DNA from 2 places in the Synechococcus sp. TAK9802 genome. Region 1 is predicted to be linked to the other one. Evidence: predicted binding sites of a transcription regulator. Region 1 holds the regulator's gene; the other holds the start of a gene.
The links. Region 1 encodes HrcA, which represses chaperone genes, less so after heat shock. Its sites were predicted from a motif close to TTAGCACTCNNNNNNNNNGAGTGCTAA; they were not measured.
Positions count from the first base shown of each region.

Region 1 (6,989 bases):
AGGGATCCCGGCGCACACCCCAGAAGACCGCAGGCCAGATCTCCTAGATCCGGCTCATGGCCGACCAAGCCAAGCCGTTGATCGAAGGCGGTCACCAGCATGTTGAGGGCCCCTCCCGGCTGCAGCCGTTCATCCACCGCGAGTTCAGAAGCGAGCCCCGCCTCCAACGCCAGCTCCGCCGTTTGCAGAGCCCGGCGATAGGGGCTGGACAGCAAGCGATCCACGCGCAGACCCCGTTGCACGAGGGCCGCCATCACCCGCTGGGTTCGCTGACGGCCAGCGGCGGTCAGGGGTCGATCGGGATGGTCCTGGCCCGCCTGGCGGGGTTCGGCGATGCCATGCCGCAACAGAACCAGATCAGCCGAGTTCGAGCCGGGCATGCAAGGGAATCTCGGTACCAGCCTGCTCCTGACGATCAACGTCGACGGCCACCGCAAGGCCGCGGACCTGATCCTGAAGCGGTCGCCCCGCCATCACCTGAAGCAGGGACCAGGGCCGCCATTGCCCCAACAGCGCACGGGCCGGCTCATCCGCCAGCAGGAGGGCCTGCGCCGGTTGGGCGGAGGCTGTGAGCTCCTGCCACTGGTTCAAGCGGGGCTGGAGGGCACGCCCGTTCTGACGCTGCGCCAGGGCCATCAAGGACTCCCCCCACCAGTTCAGCGCAGACGAGCGAACCTGAGCCACGGCCAATTGAGCGTCCACCCCAGGCTGGCGTCCCCGCTGGCGCACCAGCCGCGTCCACACGTTCAACACCTCGCCATCGCCCTCCAGCTCGGAACGGGTCAGGCCCTGCTCCTGCAGACGCGCATCCACCGCATCCCTGGCGGGGCTTTGCGGGCGTGTGGCCAGCAGCCAGCCCTCGGGTTGGTCCTGCCAGAGGAGAGGGCCATCATCGGCCCCCACAACAGCATCAGCCGCCGGCTGGTCCGCCAGGCGCTGCTCCAGCACCGGAGCGAACCATTGGGCCAGCGGATGGCTTTCGCTGGGATCCAACAAACGGGCCGGACTCTCCAGCTGAGCCAGCCAGCGGGCATGGCCGCCCGCCGACGCCGTCAGATCCGTGAGCCCAGGCCAGGGGTCGGCGCCAAGGGCTTGACGGAACCCGAGGCGCCCATCCACCGCCAGGGTTGAACCCTCCGGTCGCAGTGATGCCACGAGTCCGCTCAGATCGTCCCGTTGGGCCACCAGCTCAGGCAGCTGCAGCCAATGCTCAAGGGCATGGGGAGATGCCGTGAGCAGAGCCACGCCCTCGCCGAGCTCAGCCACCTGACGTTGCAGGCGTTGATCCCCCAGCTGATGCTGGTCAGGAAGCTGGGAGACATCGAGGGCCTGCTCCAGCACACCCCGGCCTGAGGCCACCAGCAGCAGATCGTCATCAATCAAGGCCGTGGCCAGGGGTTGGGGGTCATGCCCCACCAACGCCCCCTGGCCGCTGATCACACCGATGCCGCGGTAACTGCTGATCTGCAGATCGGTGCCCGCCAGGCTGCGGGTCTGCCAGAACCGTTGCAGAAAGCGCCGGGCGCCGTCGTCATCCCGACTGGTCAAAGCCAACACCCAACCGGTGCTGGAATCCCCATCGGTAAGGGTGAGACTGACCTCCTCACCAAGCCAGGGCTCCAACTCAAGACCGAACTGGAGGCCCGCCAAAGCAAAGACCCCTTCGCGCCACTGCCGGGCGCCATCACGGGCATCGCGGCGTTGGGAGGCAGGTGCAACGGCCTGGACATAGGCCGGCAACCGTCCTGGATCGGCCAACCAATGGAGGGACAGGTCAGCATCCCGGGGCACAAACCGGGCCGCCCGAGGCAGATGCAACGGCTGCTCCGCCAGCTGCAGGGGGCTCTGGCGGTTCATGGTCCAGAGCAGGCCAGCGGCCAGCAAAATCAGCGACAACAGCACAGCGCCGACAGCGCTGAGGAAGGGGCGGGCCTTCATGGGCCGGCGGTCTCGGGTCGCCTCATCTTTGTCCATCACCGCAGAATGGCGCCATGGGCCAATCCCAACAACCACAACCAATCCAAGCCTCTGAACTGCAGCAATGGCTGCAAAGCGAGCGACCTTCACCGCAACTGGTGGATGTGCGCGAGGAGGCTGAGCTCGCGATCGCGGCCTTCCCAGGTGCGGTACTGCACCGCCCCCTGAGCCAATCCAATGCATGGCTTGGAACACTGCAGGCCGACCTCAACCCTGATCAACCCGTCGTGGTGGTCTGCCATGCGGGCGTGCGCAGCTACCACTTCGGCCTGTGGCTGCTGGACCAACCCTGGGGCCTTGAGGTGTGGAACCTTGAGGGAGGCATTGATGCCTGGAGCCTTCAGGTGGATCCCAGCGTTCCCCGCTACTGATGAGCAAGCCCCTGTCCCTTCGGCAAGAACAGGTGCTTCAGGCGACGGTGCACCACTACGTCGACACGATGGAGCCGGTGGGCAGCCGGACCCTGGTGCAACGCTTCGGCATCCCCGCCAGCTCCGCCACCGTTCGCTCCGCCATGGGGGCGCTTGAGCGCCGAGGACTGCTGCATCAACCGCACACCTCCGCCGGACGCGTTCCCAGTCCGATGGGATACCGGCACTACGTGGACGCGTTGCTGACGGAACCCGGCATCGCTGTTCAACACCTGGAACGGGAGCTCACCGGCCTCAGTCTTCGTTGGGCCGGTTTGGACGACCTGCTGATGCATCTGGCCCGGCGGCTGACGGATTTCACCGGTCTGATGAGCCTGATCACCCAACCGCAGCAGGAGAACCAGCAACTGGAGACGATCCGTCTGGTGCCCAGCGGTGATCGACTGCTGGTGATGCTGGTGGAAGCCAATGGCCACGCCAGCCACCTCAACCTGCGTCTGCCCCACGGAGCTGAAGCCGAACTCACCGCGATGGAACGCTGGGCGTCGGCCCAGCTCGAGCAGGGCGACCTGAACTGGGACGCACTGCCCAGGCAGCTGCAACACAGCGGCGCTGTGCTGCGCAACGCCCTTGAGCAGCCCACCCCCGCCAACTCCACACAGGTGGTGGTGCATGGCCTTTCCAGGCTGATGAGCGAACCAGAATTTGAAAGCACCTCCAGCCTTCGGCCGCTGCTGGAACTGATCGATGACCAACCCGCCACCTTGATCAGCCGCGGTGAATCCGCACGGGTGTGGATCGGCGAGGAACATCCGCAGCCAGCCCTGGAGGCCTGTGCCGTGGTTCAGGCGCCCTACCGCTGCAACGAGGGGCTCGGCCATGTGGCCCTGGTGGGGCCGATGCGGATGGCCTACGCCACGGCACGAGCTGCCGTGCAGCGGGTGGCCCGCCACCTGGAATTGCTGCTGGCCTGAGGATCGATCCTTAGAGCTGATCCCCCAGCTTCTCCGCCACGGTGTTGACGTCCTTGTCGCCGCGGCCGGAGCAGTTGATCACCACTTCGGTGCCATCGGCCAGGGTGGGGCAAAGCTGCTCAAGCCAGGCGAAGGCGTGGGCGGTTTCCAGGGCCGGAATGATGCCCTCAAGCTCACTCACCAGGCGCAGGGCATCGAGGGCCTGTTGGTCGGTGACTGCGGCGTACTCGGCACGTCCGATCTCCCGGAGATAGCTGTGCTCCGGCCCCACTCCGGGGTAATCGAGACCTGCACTGATGGAGTGAGCCTCCATCACCTGACCGTCGCCGTCCTGCAGCAGCAGGCTCATGGCGCCGTGCAGCACACCGGCACGACCCTCGGTGATCGTGGCGGCGTGGCGACCGCTGGCCACACCATCACCGGCGGCCTCAACACCGATCAGCCGCACAGACGTGTCCTGCACAAAGGGATGGAACAAGCCCATGGCATTGGAGCCACCGCCAACGCAGGCCATCAGCACGTCGGGCAGCCGGCCGAAAGCGTCCTGGCACTGCTGCTTGGACTCCTCACCGATCACGGCATGGAAATCCCGCACCAACATCGGATAGGGGTGCGGACCAGCGACGGATCCAAGGATGTAGTGGGTGGTCTCGACGTTGGTCACCCAATCGCGAATCGCCTCACTGGTGGCGTCCTTGAGGGTGGCGGTGCCGGCCGTCACCGGTTGCACCGTGGCGCCCAGCAGGCGCATGCGGAACACATTGAGGGCCTGACGGCGCATGTCTTCCGCACCCATGTAGATCACGCACTCCAGACCGAAGCGGGCACAAACCGTGGCCGTGGCGACGCCGTGCTGGCCCGCACCGGTCTCGGCAATGATCCGCTTCTTGCCCATGCGCAGGGCCAGCAGGGCCTGCCCCAGGGCGTTGTTGATCTTGTGGGCACCGGTGTGATTCAGGTCTTCCCGCTTGAGCCAGATGCGGGGGCCACCGTCGGCGCGGCGGTAGTGGGCGGTGAGACGCTCGGCCTCATACAACGGTGTCGCCCGCCCGACGTAGTTCTTAAGCAGGCGGTTGAGCTCGGCGGTGAAAGCGGGATCGTTCCAGGCCTGGGCAGCAGCTTGCTCCAGTTCCGCCAGGGCCGGCATCAGGGTCTCGGGCACGTACTGGCCACCGAATCGTCCAAAGCGACCATGCGCTCCGGGGCGCACCGCTGGCTGGAGGCTGGAGGGATCCGGAGTGCTGGCGTTGGGCAGGGTGCTGGTCACGGATCCACGGCGGAGCGTCGGCTCAGCGTAAGCAGGCGGTCACGCCATGGGGCGCCGCATTGGCGCTCATCGACAATGCAATCCGGTTGCGACAGGTGGATGCCGAAGGGAGGCTGGCAGGAATTCAGCAGTGCCGAGAGCCTGCAGCGACCGAGCGGCCCTGCGGCGGAGCCCACGGCCAAGGCGCAACAAATGGTGCGGGTGCAGCCCACCCGTGGTGGCAAAGGTGGCAAAACCGTGACGGTGATCCGGGGCCTGGAGCTGGATGCTGCGGGCTTCAAGGTGCTGGTGAAGAAGCTCAAAACACGCATCGGCAGTGGCGGGACCGCCAAGGACGGCGTGATCGAACTGCAAGGAGATCAGGTGGATCTGGCGCTCGAGCTGCTCAGCAAGGAGGGATACCGGCCGAAACGGGCTGGGGGCTAAGGGAGAATGGCCGCCACTTCATGCCGTGGCCATGACCGCCAGCCCCACCTACGGAGAACTCACCAACAAGGGTGCGTCCACCAACATCGCCTGGCATGAGGCCTCCGTGGGCCGCGACGAGCGCTCGAAGCAGCGTGGGCACCGCAGCGCCATTCTTTGGTTCACCGGGCTCTCCGGCTCTGGCAAGAGCACCCTGGCCAACGCCGTCAATGCAGCCCTGTTCGAGCGGGGACTCGCCACCTATGTGCTGGATGGCGACAACATCCGCCACGGCCTCTGCAAAGACCTGGGCTTCTCCGATGCCGACCGTGAGGAGAACATCCGCCGCATCGGTGAGGTGGCCAAGCTGTTCCTGGATGCGGGCGTGATCGTGCTGACCGCCTTTGTGTCGCCCTTCCGTGCAGACCGGGACAAGGCCCGTGAGCTGGTGGAGGACGGTGACTTCCTCGAGGTGTTCTGCGCCGCTGATCTCGAGGTCTGCGAATCCCGCGACCCCAAAGGTCTCTACGCCAAGGCACGGGCGGGGCAGATCAAGGAATTCACCGGCATCTCCAGCCCTTACGAAGCACCGGAAACGCCCGAACTGAAGATCGACACAGGCAAGCAGGATCTGGCCGACTCCGTGGAGCTGGTGATCAAAGCGCTCCAGGAGCGTGGGGTGATTCCGGCCGCCTGAGGTCGCCGTCGCCAGCCCTGGCAGCATCCGCCAGGGTTTTGATGCAACTAGCCACCGGCACCGCCAACAGCAGGCCCAGAAGATCCCCCACGCCATATAGGGCTCCCACCCGGGCCCCAATGGGCAAGGCGATCAGCAACCAGGCCGGTTGCAAGCCAACGATGCTGCCCATCAGCCGCGGTTGGATCACCTGATCCACGATCTGACCGACCACAATCGCCGCGGCAAGCAACTCAAGGCCTGTGCGGGGTTCCTGAACCGCCAGCACCGCACTCACCGAGACGATCGACACGGCACTGGCATAGGGCACCAGGGTGGTGAAGCCGATCAGCACGGCGAACAAGACGCCGTAGGGAATGTTCAGGGCGGTGAACACCAGGAGCTGACCACCACTGAGGATCAGCGCCAACACCACCTGGCCGGCGAAATAGCCCCGAAAGGTGCGCTCGAGGGTCGTCTGCACCAGATCCCGCCAACGGTCGGGCAGCCAGCGGGCCAGACCATCGACGATCGGATCCGCCCCAAACAGCAGGAAGACCGCCAGCACCAGCACGATCACCACATTGATCGTGGTCCCCACCGTGGCCCCCAGCAGGCCCAACAGACGCTGGCTCAACTGCGTCGCCAGACGGCTGAACTGGGCCACCAGATCACTGCTGAGGTCAGCGAAATCAGCCGGCAGGCCATGGTCCAGCGCCCAGAGCTGACCCCGATCGATCCACTGCTCCGCCGCCGTGAGCAGAGACGGCGAGGCACTGAGCAATTGGCTGAGCTGTTCGATCAAGAGCGGCACCAAGGCCACAGCGGCCCAGACCAGAAGCCCCAGGGTCACCAGGACCACGCTGACGATGGCCCAGGCGCGGGGAAGACCCCGTTGCACGAGCCAGCGGCAGGGCAGGTCCAACAAAAAGGCGATCAAAGCTGCGGTGAGGAACAGCCCGGGGAATGGGGCGAACTGCACCAGCAAACGCTTCAGCACAAAGGCGTTCAAGCCCAGCACTGGCAGAAGAAGACCAAGCCGCAACCAGGCCGGCCAGGGCGTCATCGAGGCGATGACGCGAATCGATCAGTGCTGCTCAAGGGCGGCCGGCTTGGAGGCGGAACTGACGTAATGGCACCAAAAACTGAGCCAGGCGGCAATCCCAAGGAACTTGAATCCCTCCTCAAAGATCTGCACTGTTTCATAGGAATTCGGCCACAGCCCCTGGAGGGCATCGGTCAGAACCGACAGGCCCAACAACACCACGGACACCAGAAAGGTGTCGCCACCGAAGCGCCGCAGAGGGCCACGGAAGCGG
Region 1 covers NZ_CP047937.1:1,946,943-1,953,931, forward strand. The annotation lists gene sixA (phosphohistidine phosphatase SixA) at 1-380, opposite strand, end outside; gene SynTAK9802_RS11250 (DUF3352 domain-containing protein) at 358-1,938, opposite strand; gene SynTAK9802_RS11255 (rhodanese-like domain-containing protein) at 1,992-2,348, shown strand; gene hrcA (heat-inducible transcriptional repressor HrcA) at 2,348-3,322, shown strand; gene trpB (tryptophan synthase subunit beta) at 3,333-4,589, opposite strand; gene SynTAK9802_RS11270 (translation initiation factor) at 4,689-5,015, shown strand; gene cysC (adenylyl-sulfate kinase) at 5,047-5,691, shown strand; gene SynTAK9802_RS11280 (AI-2E family transporter) at 5,651-6,736, opposite strand; gene SynTAK9802_RS12685 (hypothetical protein) at 6,758-6,989, opposite strand, start outside.

Region 2 (6,989 bases), 210 kb from region 1:
GCGCTGCTCGAACACCCAGGCGGCATAACCGCCCAGCATCAGGCTGCCGAAAATGTTGAAGCCGTTGTTGGCGATCACCAGAGCCGACAGGGTGCGCCCCAGCCGTTGACGTAACTGCGCCAGCCGCCGGGCCCCGGCCACGGGACGTTCCCGGGCCGCCAGCTCGTGCACTCGGATTGGACTCACGGTCAACAGGGCGGCTTCCACTCCGGAACAGAGGGCCGAACCCAGCAGCACCACCAAAACCAGCAGCAACAGCACCAGGAGATCGGAGCTCATTGCCGTCTGAAACTCCTTGCATCGTAGAGGCCCTGGCCAGTTCGGCCTTGCTAACTGCCATCCTGTTCCCTGAACGCTCTGCTGCTGTGAACGGTTTCGACTCCGGCATCCACGCGCGTCGTCGCGCCCTGTTCATGGAGCAACTCGGCGCTGCCGCCGCGGTGATTCCGGCCGCGGCATTGGCGACCCATCACGCCGACTGCGAATGGCCCTTCCGGCAGGACAGCGATTTCTTTTATCTCACCGGTTTTGATGAACCGGATGCGGTGGCTTTGCTGCTGCCGCATCGACCTGAGGGCGAGCGCTACGTGCTGTTTGTGCAGCCCAAGGACCCGGCGGCTGAGGTGTGGACCGGCTTCCGCTGGGGCACCGAAGGCGCGGTGGAGCGCTATGGGGCGGACCTGGCCCATCCGCTGGATCAGCTGAGCGAAAAACTGCCCGAGTACCTCGCCGGTGCCGAAGCCATCGCCTTCCGGGTGGGCCGCCATGCATCGGTGGAATCGATGGTGCTTTCGGCCTGGGTGCGGCAACTGGACACCTATGCCCGCACGGGGATGGCGGCCCTGGGCCTGGTGGCACCAACACCGATCCTGCATCGCCTGCGGCTGCGCAAGGAGCCCCATGAGTTGGAGCGTTTGCGGGAGGCCTGCCGCATCTCCTCAGAAGCCCACGAGCTGGCCCGATCGATCACCCGCCCGGGCATGAACGAAGCCGAGGTGCAGGCGGCGATGGAGGCCCACTTCCGCAGCAACGGGGCCCGCGGTCCGGCCTACGGATCCATCGTCGCTGGCGGTGATAACGCCTGCGTGCTGCACTACACCGCCAACACGGCCCCGCTGCAGGACGGTGACCTGCTGCTGATCGATGCCGGTTGTTCGCTGGAGGATTACTACAACGGCGACATCACCCGTACCTTCCCGGTGAATGGCCGCTTCACGGCGGAACAGCGGGAGCTCTACAGCCTGGTGCTGGAGGCTCAGGAAGCTGCGGTTGCCGTTGTGGCTCCAGGTGGCACGGCGGAGGCGGTGCACGACACCGCTCTGCGAATTCTGGTGGAGGGCCTGGTGGACCTGGGCCTGCTGATCGGGGATGTGGACGGCATCATCGAGCGAGGCGACTACCGCCACCTGTACATGCACCGCACCGGCCATTGGCTTGGTCTGGATGTGCATGACGTGGGGGCCTACAGGCTCGGTGAGCAACCTGCGCCGCTGGAGCCAGGCATGGTGCTCACCGTTGAGCCCGGTCTTTACGTCAGCGATCGCCTCAGTGTGCCGGAAGGACAGCCAGAGATTGACGATCGCTGGAAAGGCATCGGCATCCGCATCGAAGACGACGTTGCCGTCACCGAGACCGGCCATGAGGTGCTCACTGCCGGCGCCCTCAAGAGCGTTGCTGCGATGGAGCGCTGATCGCCTCGATCAGCGGGGAGTTTCGCGGACCGCAGTTGCCCTTATCCCGCAGCTCCTTCCCAGTGCAAGAGCGCTTCAGTGGTCGTCAGCACTTGATCGGCGCCCGCTTCCCGCAGCCGTTGCTCATAGATGTCGCGCGCCGCAGCCTGCTCTGGGGTTTGTAGGTGAGGCGGTGCCACCGCCAGGCTTACGAATGGTTGTTCCGGCCAGCGTTCCCGGGCCTGGATCACGGTGTTCACATCGGCCACGGTGTCGCCGAGATAGGCCACCTGAACTCCCTCGGCACTGGCCCCCAGTGCTTTGGCCAGGCGGATTAAGCCTGTGGGGTCCGGTTTGTCGGGGGCATCCCCCATCGCGATCAGGGGCGGGTCCTGGAGCCCCAGGCGCTGCTGAAGTACGAAGCGGGCTGAGGGTGGTTCAGCTCCACTCACAAATCCCCAGCGCAACTTGCGCTTCGACAGCGTTGCGAAAAAGCTGGCGTCCACCAGAAGAGGCTCATCACCGATGAAGCCCGTCCATTGGCTGGGGTCTCCGTCCGGATCTCCGCCGAAGTAGAAGCCGCTGAACACATCGATCAGCGCGGCGCGATCCGGCAGCTCAGCACCATGGCGCCGCAGCAGTTCAAGGCTGGCGTCCCAGTCGTTGTTCCAGGCTCCTTCAGCCTTTAACGCATCGATGACATCAGCGCTGGGCTGCCAACCGCAGTAGTGCTGCACAGTGCATTGAAGGGCCCGTCGATAGCTGCCCGCGACATCGCGGATCACACCATCGATGTCGAACAGCAGGATGGTTGGGGATCCCAGAACGTCCAATGTGGAGCGGCTGGTAGGTTAGTTGTTTGTATTTCTGTCTTGAGCGCTGACACCATGACGGTCACCGAAGGCGCTGCCCCTACCGACCAGGAGGTCGCGACTCCGTCCGCCGACGCGGCTGAAGGCGCCACCCAGGCAGCTGAAACCACTGAAAAGCCTGCAGCCAGCGAAGCTGAAGGCCGTCCTGTGCTGAAGGGCGCCGCCGCGGCTCTGGCCACGGCCACCATCGATGCTGATGGTGTTCCTTCTGGTTACACCCCCAAGGCCGATGAGGGCCGCTTCCTGCTGAAAATCCTCTGGCTTCCCGACAACGTGGCCCTTGCGGTTGATCAGATCGTTGGCGGTGGCCCCAGCCCCCTCACCTCCTACTTCTTCTGGCCCCGTGAGGATGCTTGGGAAAGCCTCAAGACCGAGCTGGAAGGCAAGAGCTGGATCACCGACAACGAGCGGGTTGAAGTGCTCAACCAGGCCACTGAGGTGATCAACTACTGGCAGGAAGAGGGCAAAGGCAAGAGCCTCGACGAGGCCAAGGCCAAGTTCCCTGACGTCACCTTCTGCGGTACCGCCTGATTCCGCTTTTCAATTTGATGATGCAAACCTGCCTTCGGGCAGGTTTTTTTTATGCCTTCCCTTGGCTTGGCTGGTTTGTTTGGTGTTGGGAAAACGAAAGGACAAACCACACCACAAAAAAGGCCAGGAGCGCTAACCCCTGGCCTTTTGTGACGTCATCCTTGAAACAGGGGGATGAATCAGTCGGAGGTTTTGCTGGCCTGAAGGCGAGCGCGGGCTTCATTCAGCTGTTGCTGCGCCTTGAGTTTCTCCGGCGAAGCAGGTTGGCCTTCCATGCCAGCCACCACGGTGGAGGCCTTCTGGAAAGCGGCTTCGGCGGCAGCGGCATCGATGGAGCTGCCCAGTTCGGCCTTGTTCACCAGAACGGTGACTTCATCAGCATCCACTTCGGCAAAACCACCCATCAGAGCGATGGAGTTCCAGGCACCGTTGGCACGCACCCGCAGCACACCGATGTCGATGGCGGTGAGCAGGGAGATGTGGCCGGGCAAGATGCCGAGTTGACCGGTGGTACTGGGCAGGATCACCTCGTCGGCGCTGCCATCAAAGACGTTCTGGTCTGTTGCCAGCACGCGGAGGGTGAGGGACATGAACCTTGGTTCGAAAAGAGAACGGACTGTCGAGAAACACGTGATCGGGGGTGTGAATCACACCCCCGCAGGGATCACTTGGTTTCGGCGGCGATCTTCTCGGCCTTGGCTTTCACTTCCTCGATGTTGCCCACCAGGTAGAAGGCGGCTTCGGGGAGGCTGTCCAGCTCACCGGAAAGGATCTGGTTGAAACCAGCGATGGTCTCCTCCAGCTTCACGTACTTGCCAGGCATGCCGGTGAAGATTTCAGCCACGAAGAAAGGCTGGGAGAGGAACTTCTCCACCTTGCGGGCACGGTCCACGGTGCGACGGTCGTCTTCCGACAGTTCGTCGAGACCCAGAATCGCGATGATGTCCTGCAGTTCCTTGTAGCGCTGCAGGGTGGACTGCACGGCGCGGGCGGTGCGGTAGTGCTCGTCACCCACCACAGCTGGCTGGAGCATGGTGCTGGTGGAATCCAGAGGATCCACAGCGGGGTAGATGCCCTTGGAAGCCAGGGCACGGTTCAGCACCGTGGTGGCGTCGAGGTGAGCAAAGGTGGTGGCTGGTGCGGGGTCGGTCAGGTCGTCAGCAGGCACGTAAACGGCCTGGATCGAGGTGATCGAACCTTCAACGGTGGACGCAACACGCTCTTGCAGGGCACCCACGTCGGTGCCCAGGGTCGGCTGGTAACCCACAGCGGAAGGCATGCGGCCCAGCAGTGCGGATACCTCGGAGCCGGCCTGCACGAAGCGGAAGATGTTGTCCACGAACAGCAGCACGTCCTGCTTGTTCACGTCGCGGAAGTGCTCAGCCATGGTCAGAGCGGAGAGGCCCACGCGCATCCGGGCGCCGGGGGGCTCGTTCATCTGGCCGTAGCAGAGGGCCACCTTCGACTTGGACAGGTCGTCGGCGTTGATCACGCCGGATTCCTTGAATTCCTCGTAGAGGTCGTTGCCCTCACGGGTGCGCTCACCCACACCACCGAACACAGACACACCGCCGTGCTCCTTGGCGATGTTGTTGATCAGCTCCTGAATCAGCACGGTCTTGCCCACGCCGGCGCCGCCGAACAGGCCGACCTTGCCGCCCTGGCGATAGGCAGCCAGGAGGTCGATCACCTTGATGCCGGTCTCGAACACCTTGGGCTTGGTCTCAAGCTCGGTGATGTTGGGGGCATCCCGGTGGATGGGAGCGGTGGCCGTGGTGTTGACGGGGCCCTGCTCGTCGACGGGCTCGCCCAGCACGTTGAAGATGCGGCCGAGGGTGCCTTCACCAACGGGCACGGAGATCGGAGCACCGGTGTCAACGGCTTCCATGCCGCGCACCAGACCGTCGGTGCCACTCATGGCAACGGCACGAACCCGGTGATCACCCAGAAGCTGTTGAACCTCAGCGGTCAGGGCGACGTCGTCACCTGCGGGGTTTTTCCCCTCGATGCGCAGGGCGTTATAGATCTTGGGCAGTTTCCCGGCGGGAAATTCCACGTCCAGAACCGGGCCGATCACCTGACGGATCACACCCTTGGTGCCAGCAGATGCAGGAGCAGAAGCGACCATAGGAAGGAGAGTTGCGGGAACAGGCGCTGCGCGCTCGGACCCATTCAGAGCGGCGCAACCATACCACCGCTGTGGTTGCACCCCCTCCGGTTCGGTCACCCGCACAGCTTGGGGTATGGCCCGGGGGGTGGTCGCTTGCATACGTTGGCACTCATCGGCATCGAGTGCCAACTCGCGTCGATGCGTGGCGCAATGCGCCCTGTCCCTGCTCCTGCAAGTACCCATGGCTGCTGTTTCTCTCAGCGTCTCGACCGTTAAACCCCTCGGCGACCGCGTGTTCGTCAAGGTCTCTGAATCCGAAGAGAAGACTGCCGGCGGCATCCTTCTGCCTGACACCGCTAAAGAAAAGCCCCAGGTGGGTGAAGTGGTTCAGGTGGGCCCCGGCAAGCGCAACGACGACGGCAGCCGTCAGGCTCCCGAAGTTGGTCTGGGCGACAAGGTCCTCTACAGCAAGTACGCCGGCACCGACATCAAGCTCGGCAGCGATGAATACGTGCTGCTGTCCGAGAAGGACATCCTGGCTGTCGTCAACTGAGATCAGCCCCGCTGCATTGCGGCTTGAGTCTCAACTCAGCCTCCCTTAACCATCCTCTTCATTAGGAATCGCCTTCCATGGCAAAGCGCATCATCTACAACGAGAACGCCCGTCGCGCTCTCGAAAAAGGCATCGACATCCTTTGCGAAGCCGTTGCCGTGACCCTGGGTCCCAAGGGCCGCAACGTGGTGCTCGAGAAGAAGTTCGGTGCACCCCAGATCATCAATGACGGCGTCACCATCGCCAAGGAGATCGAGCTCGAAGACCACATCGAGAACACCGGTGTTGCTCTGATCCGTCAAGCCGCCTCCAAAACCAACGACGCTGCCGGTGACGGCACCACCACCGCCACCGTTCTGGCCCACGCCATGGTCAAGGCGGGTCTGCGCAACGTGGCTGCCGGTGCCAACGCCATCACCCTGAAGAAGGGCATCGACAAGGCTTCCGATTTCCTGGTCAGCAAGATCAAGGAAATGGCCAAGCCCATCGCTGACAGCAATGCCATCGCTCAGGTCGGCACCATCTCCGCTGGCAACGACGAAGAAGTCGGCAAGATGATTGCCGATGCCATGGACAAGGTTGGCAAGGAAGGTGTTATTTCCCTCGAAGAGGGCAAGTCCATGGAGACCGAACTCGAGGTCACCGAGGGCATGCGCTTCGATAAGGGCTACATCTCCCCTTATTTCGCCACCGACACCGAGCGGATGGAAGCCGTCCTCGACGAGCCTTACATCCTTCTCACCGACAAGAAGATCGGTCTGGTGCAGGATCTGGTGCCCGTGCTGGAGCAAATCGCCCGCACCGGCAAGCCTCTGCTGATCATTGCTGAGGACATCGAGAAGGAAGCCCTCGCCACTCTGGTGGTGAACCGTCTGCGCGGTGTGCTGAACGTGGCCGCTGTGAAGGCTCCTGGTTTTGGTGATCGCCGCAAGGCCATGTTGGAAGACATGGCTGTGCTGACCAACGGTCAGCTGATCACCGAAGATGCCGGTCTCAAGCTGGAGAACGCCAAGCTCGAGATGCTGGGCACCGCCCGTCGCATCACCATCAATAAGGACACCACCACCATCGTTGCCGAGGGCAACGAGGCGGCTGTCGGCGCCCGCTGCGAACAGATCAAGAAGCAGATGGACGAGACCGACTCCACCTACGACAAGGAGAAGCTGCAGGAGCGCCTGGCCAAGCTGGCCGGTGGCGTGGCTGTGGTGAAGGTGGGTGCAGCCACCGAAACCGAGATGAAGGACAAGAAACTC
Region 2 covers NZ_CP047937.1:1,736,410-1,743,398, reverse strand. The annotation lists gene SynTAK9802_RS10085 (CNNM domain-containing protein) at 1-279, opposite strand, end outside; gene SynTAK9802_RS10080 (aminopeptidase P N-terminal domain-containing protein) at 366-1,691, shown strand; gene SynTAK9802_RS10075 (TIGR01548 family HAD-type hydrolase) at 1,733-2,503, opposite strand; gene SynTAK9802_RS10070 (30S ribosomal protein PSRP-3) at 2,558-3,073, shown strand; gene atpC (ATP synthase F1 subunit epsilon) at 3,253-3,663, opposite strand; gene atpD (F0F1 ATP synthase subunit beta) at 3,738-5,201, opposite strand; gene groES (co-chaperone GroES) at 5,425-5,736, shown strand; gene groL (chaperonin GroEL) at 5,814-6,989, shown strand, end outside.
Region 2: groES (co-chaperone GroES) is a predicted target of HrcA. The motif match lies at 5,346-5,372, and genes of this name have one in related genera.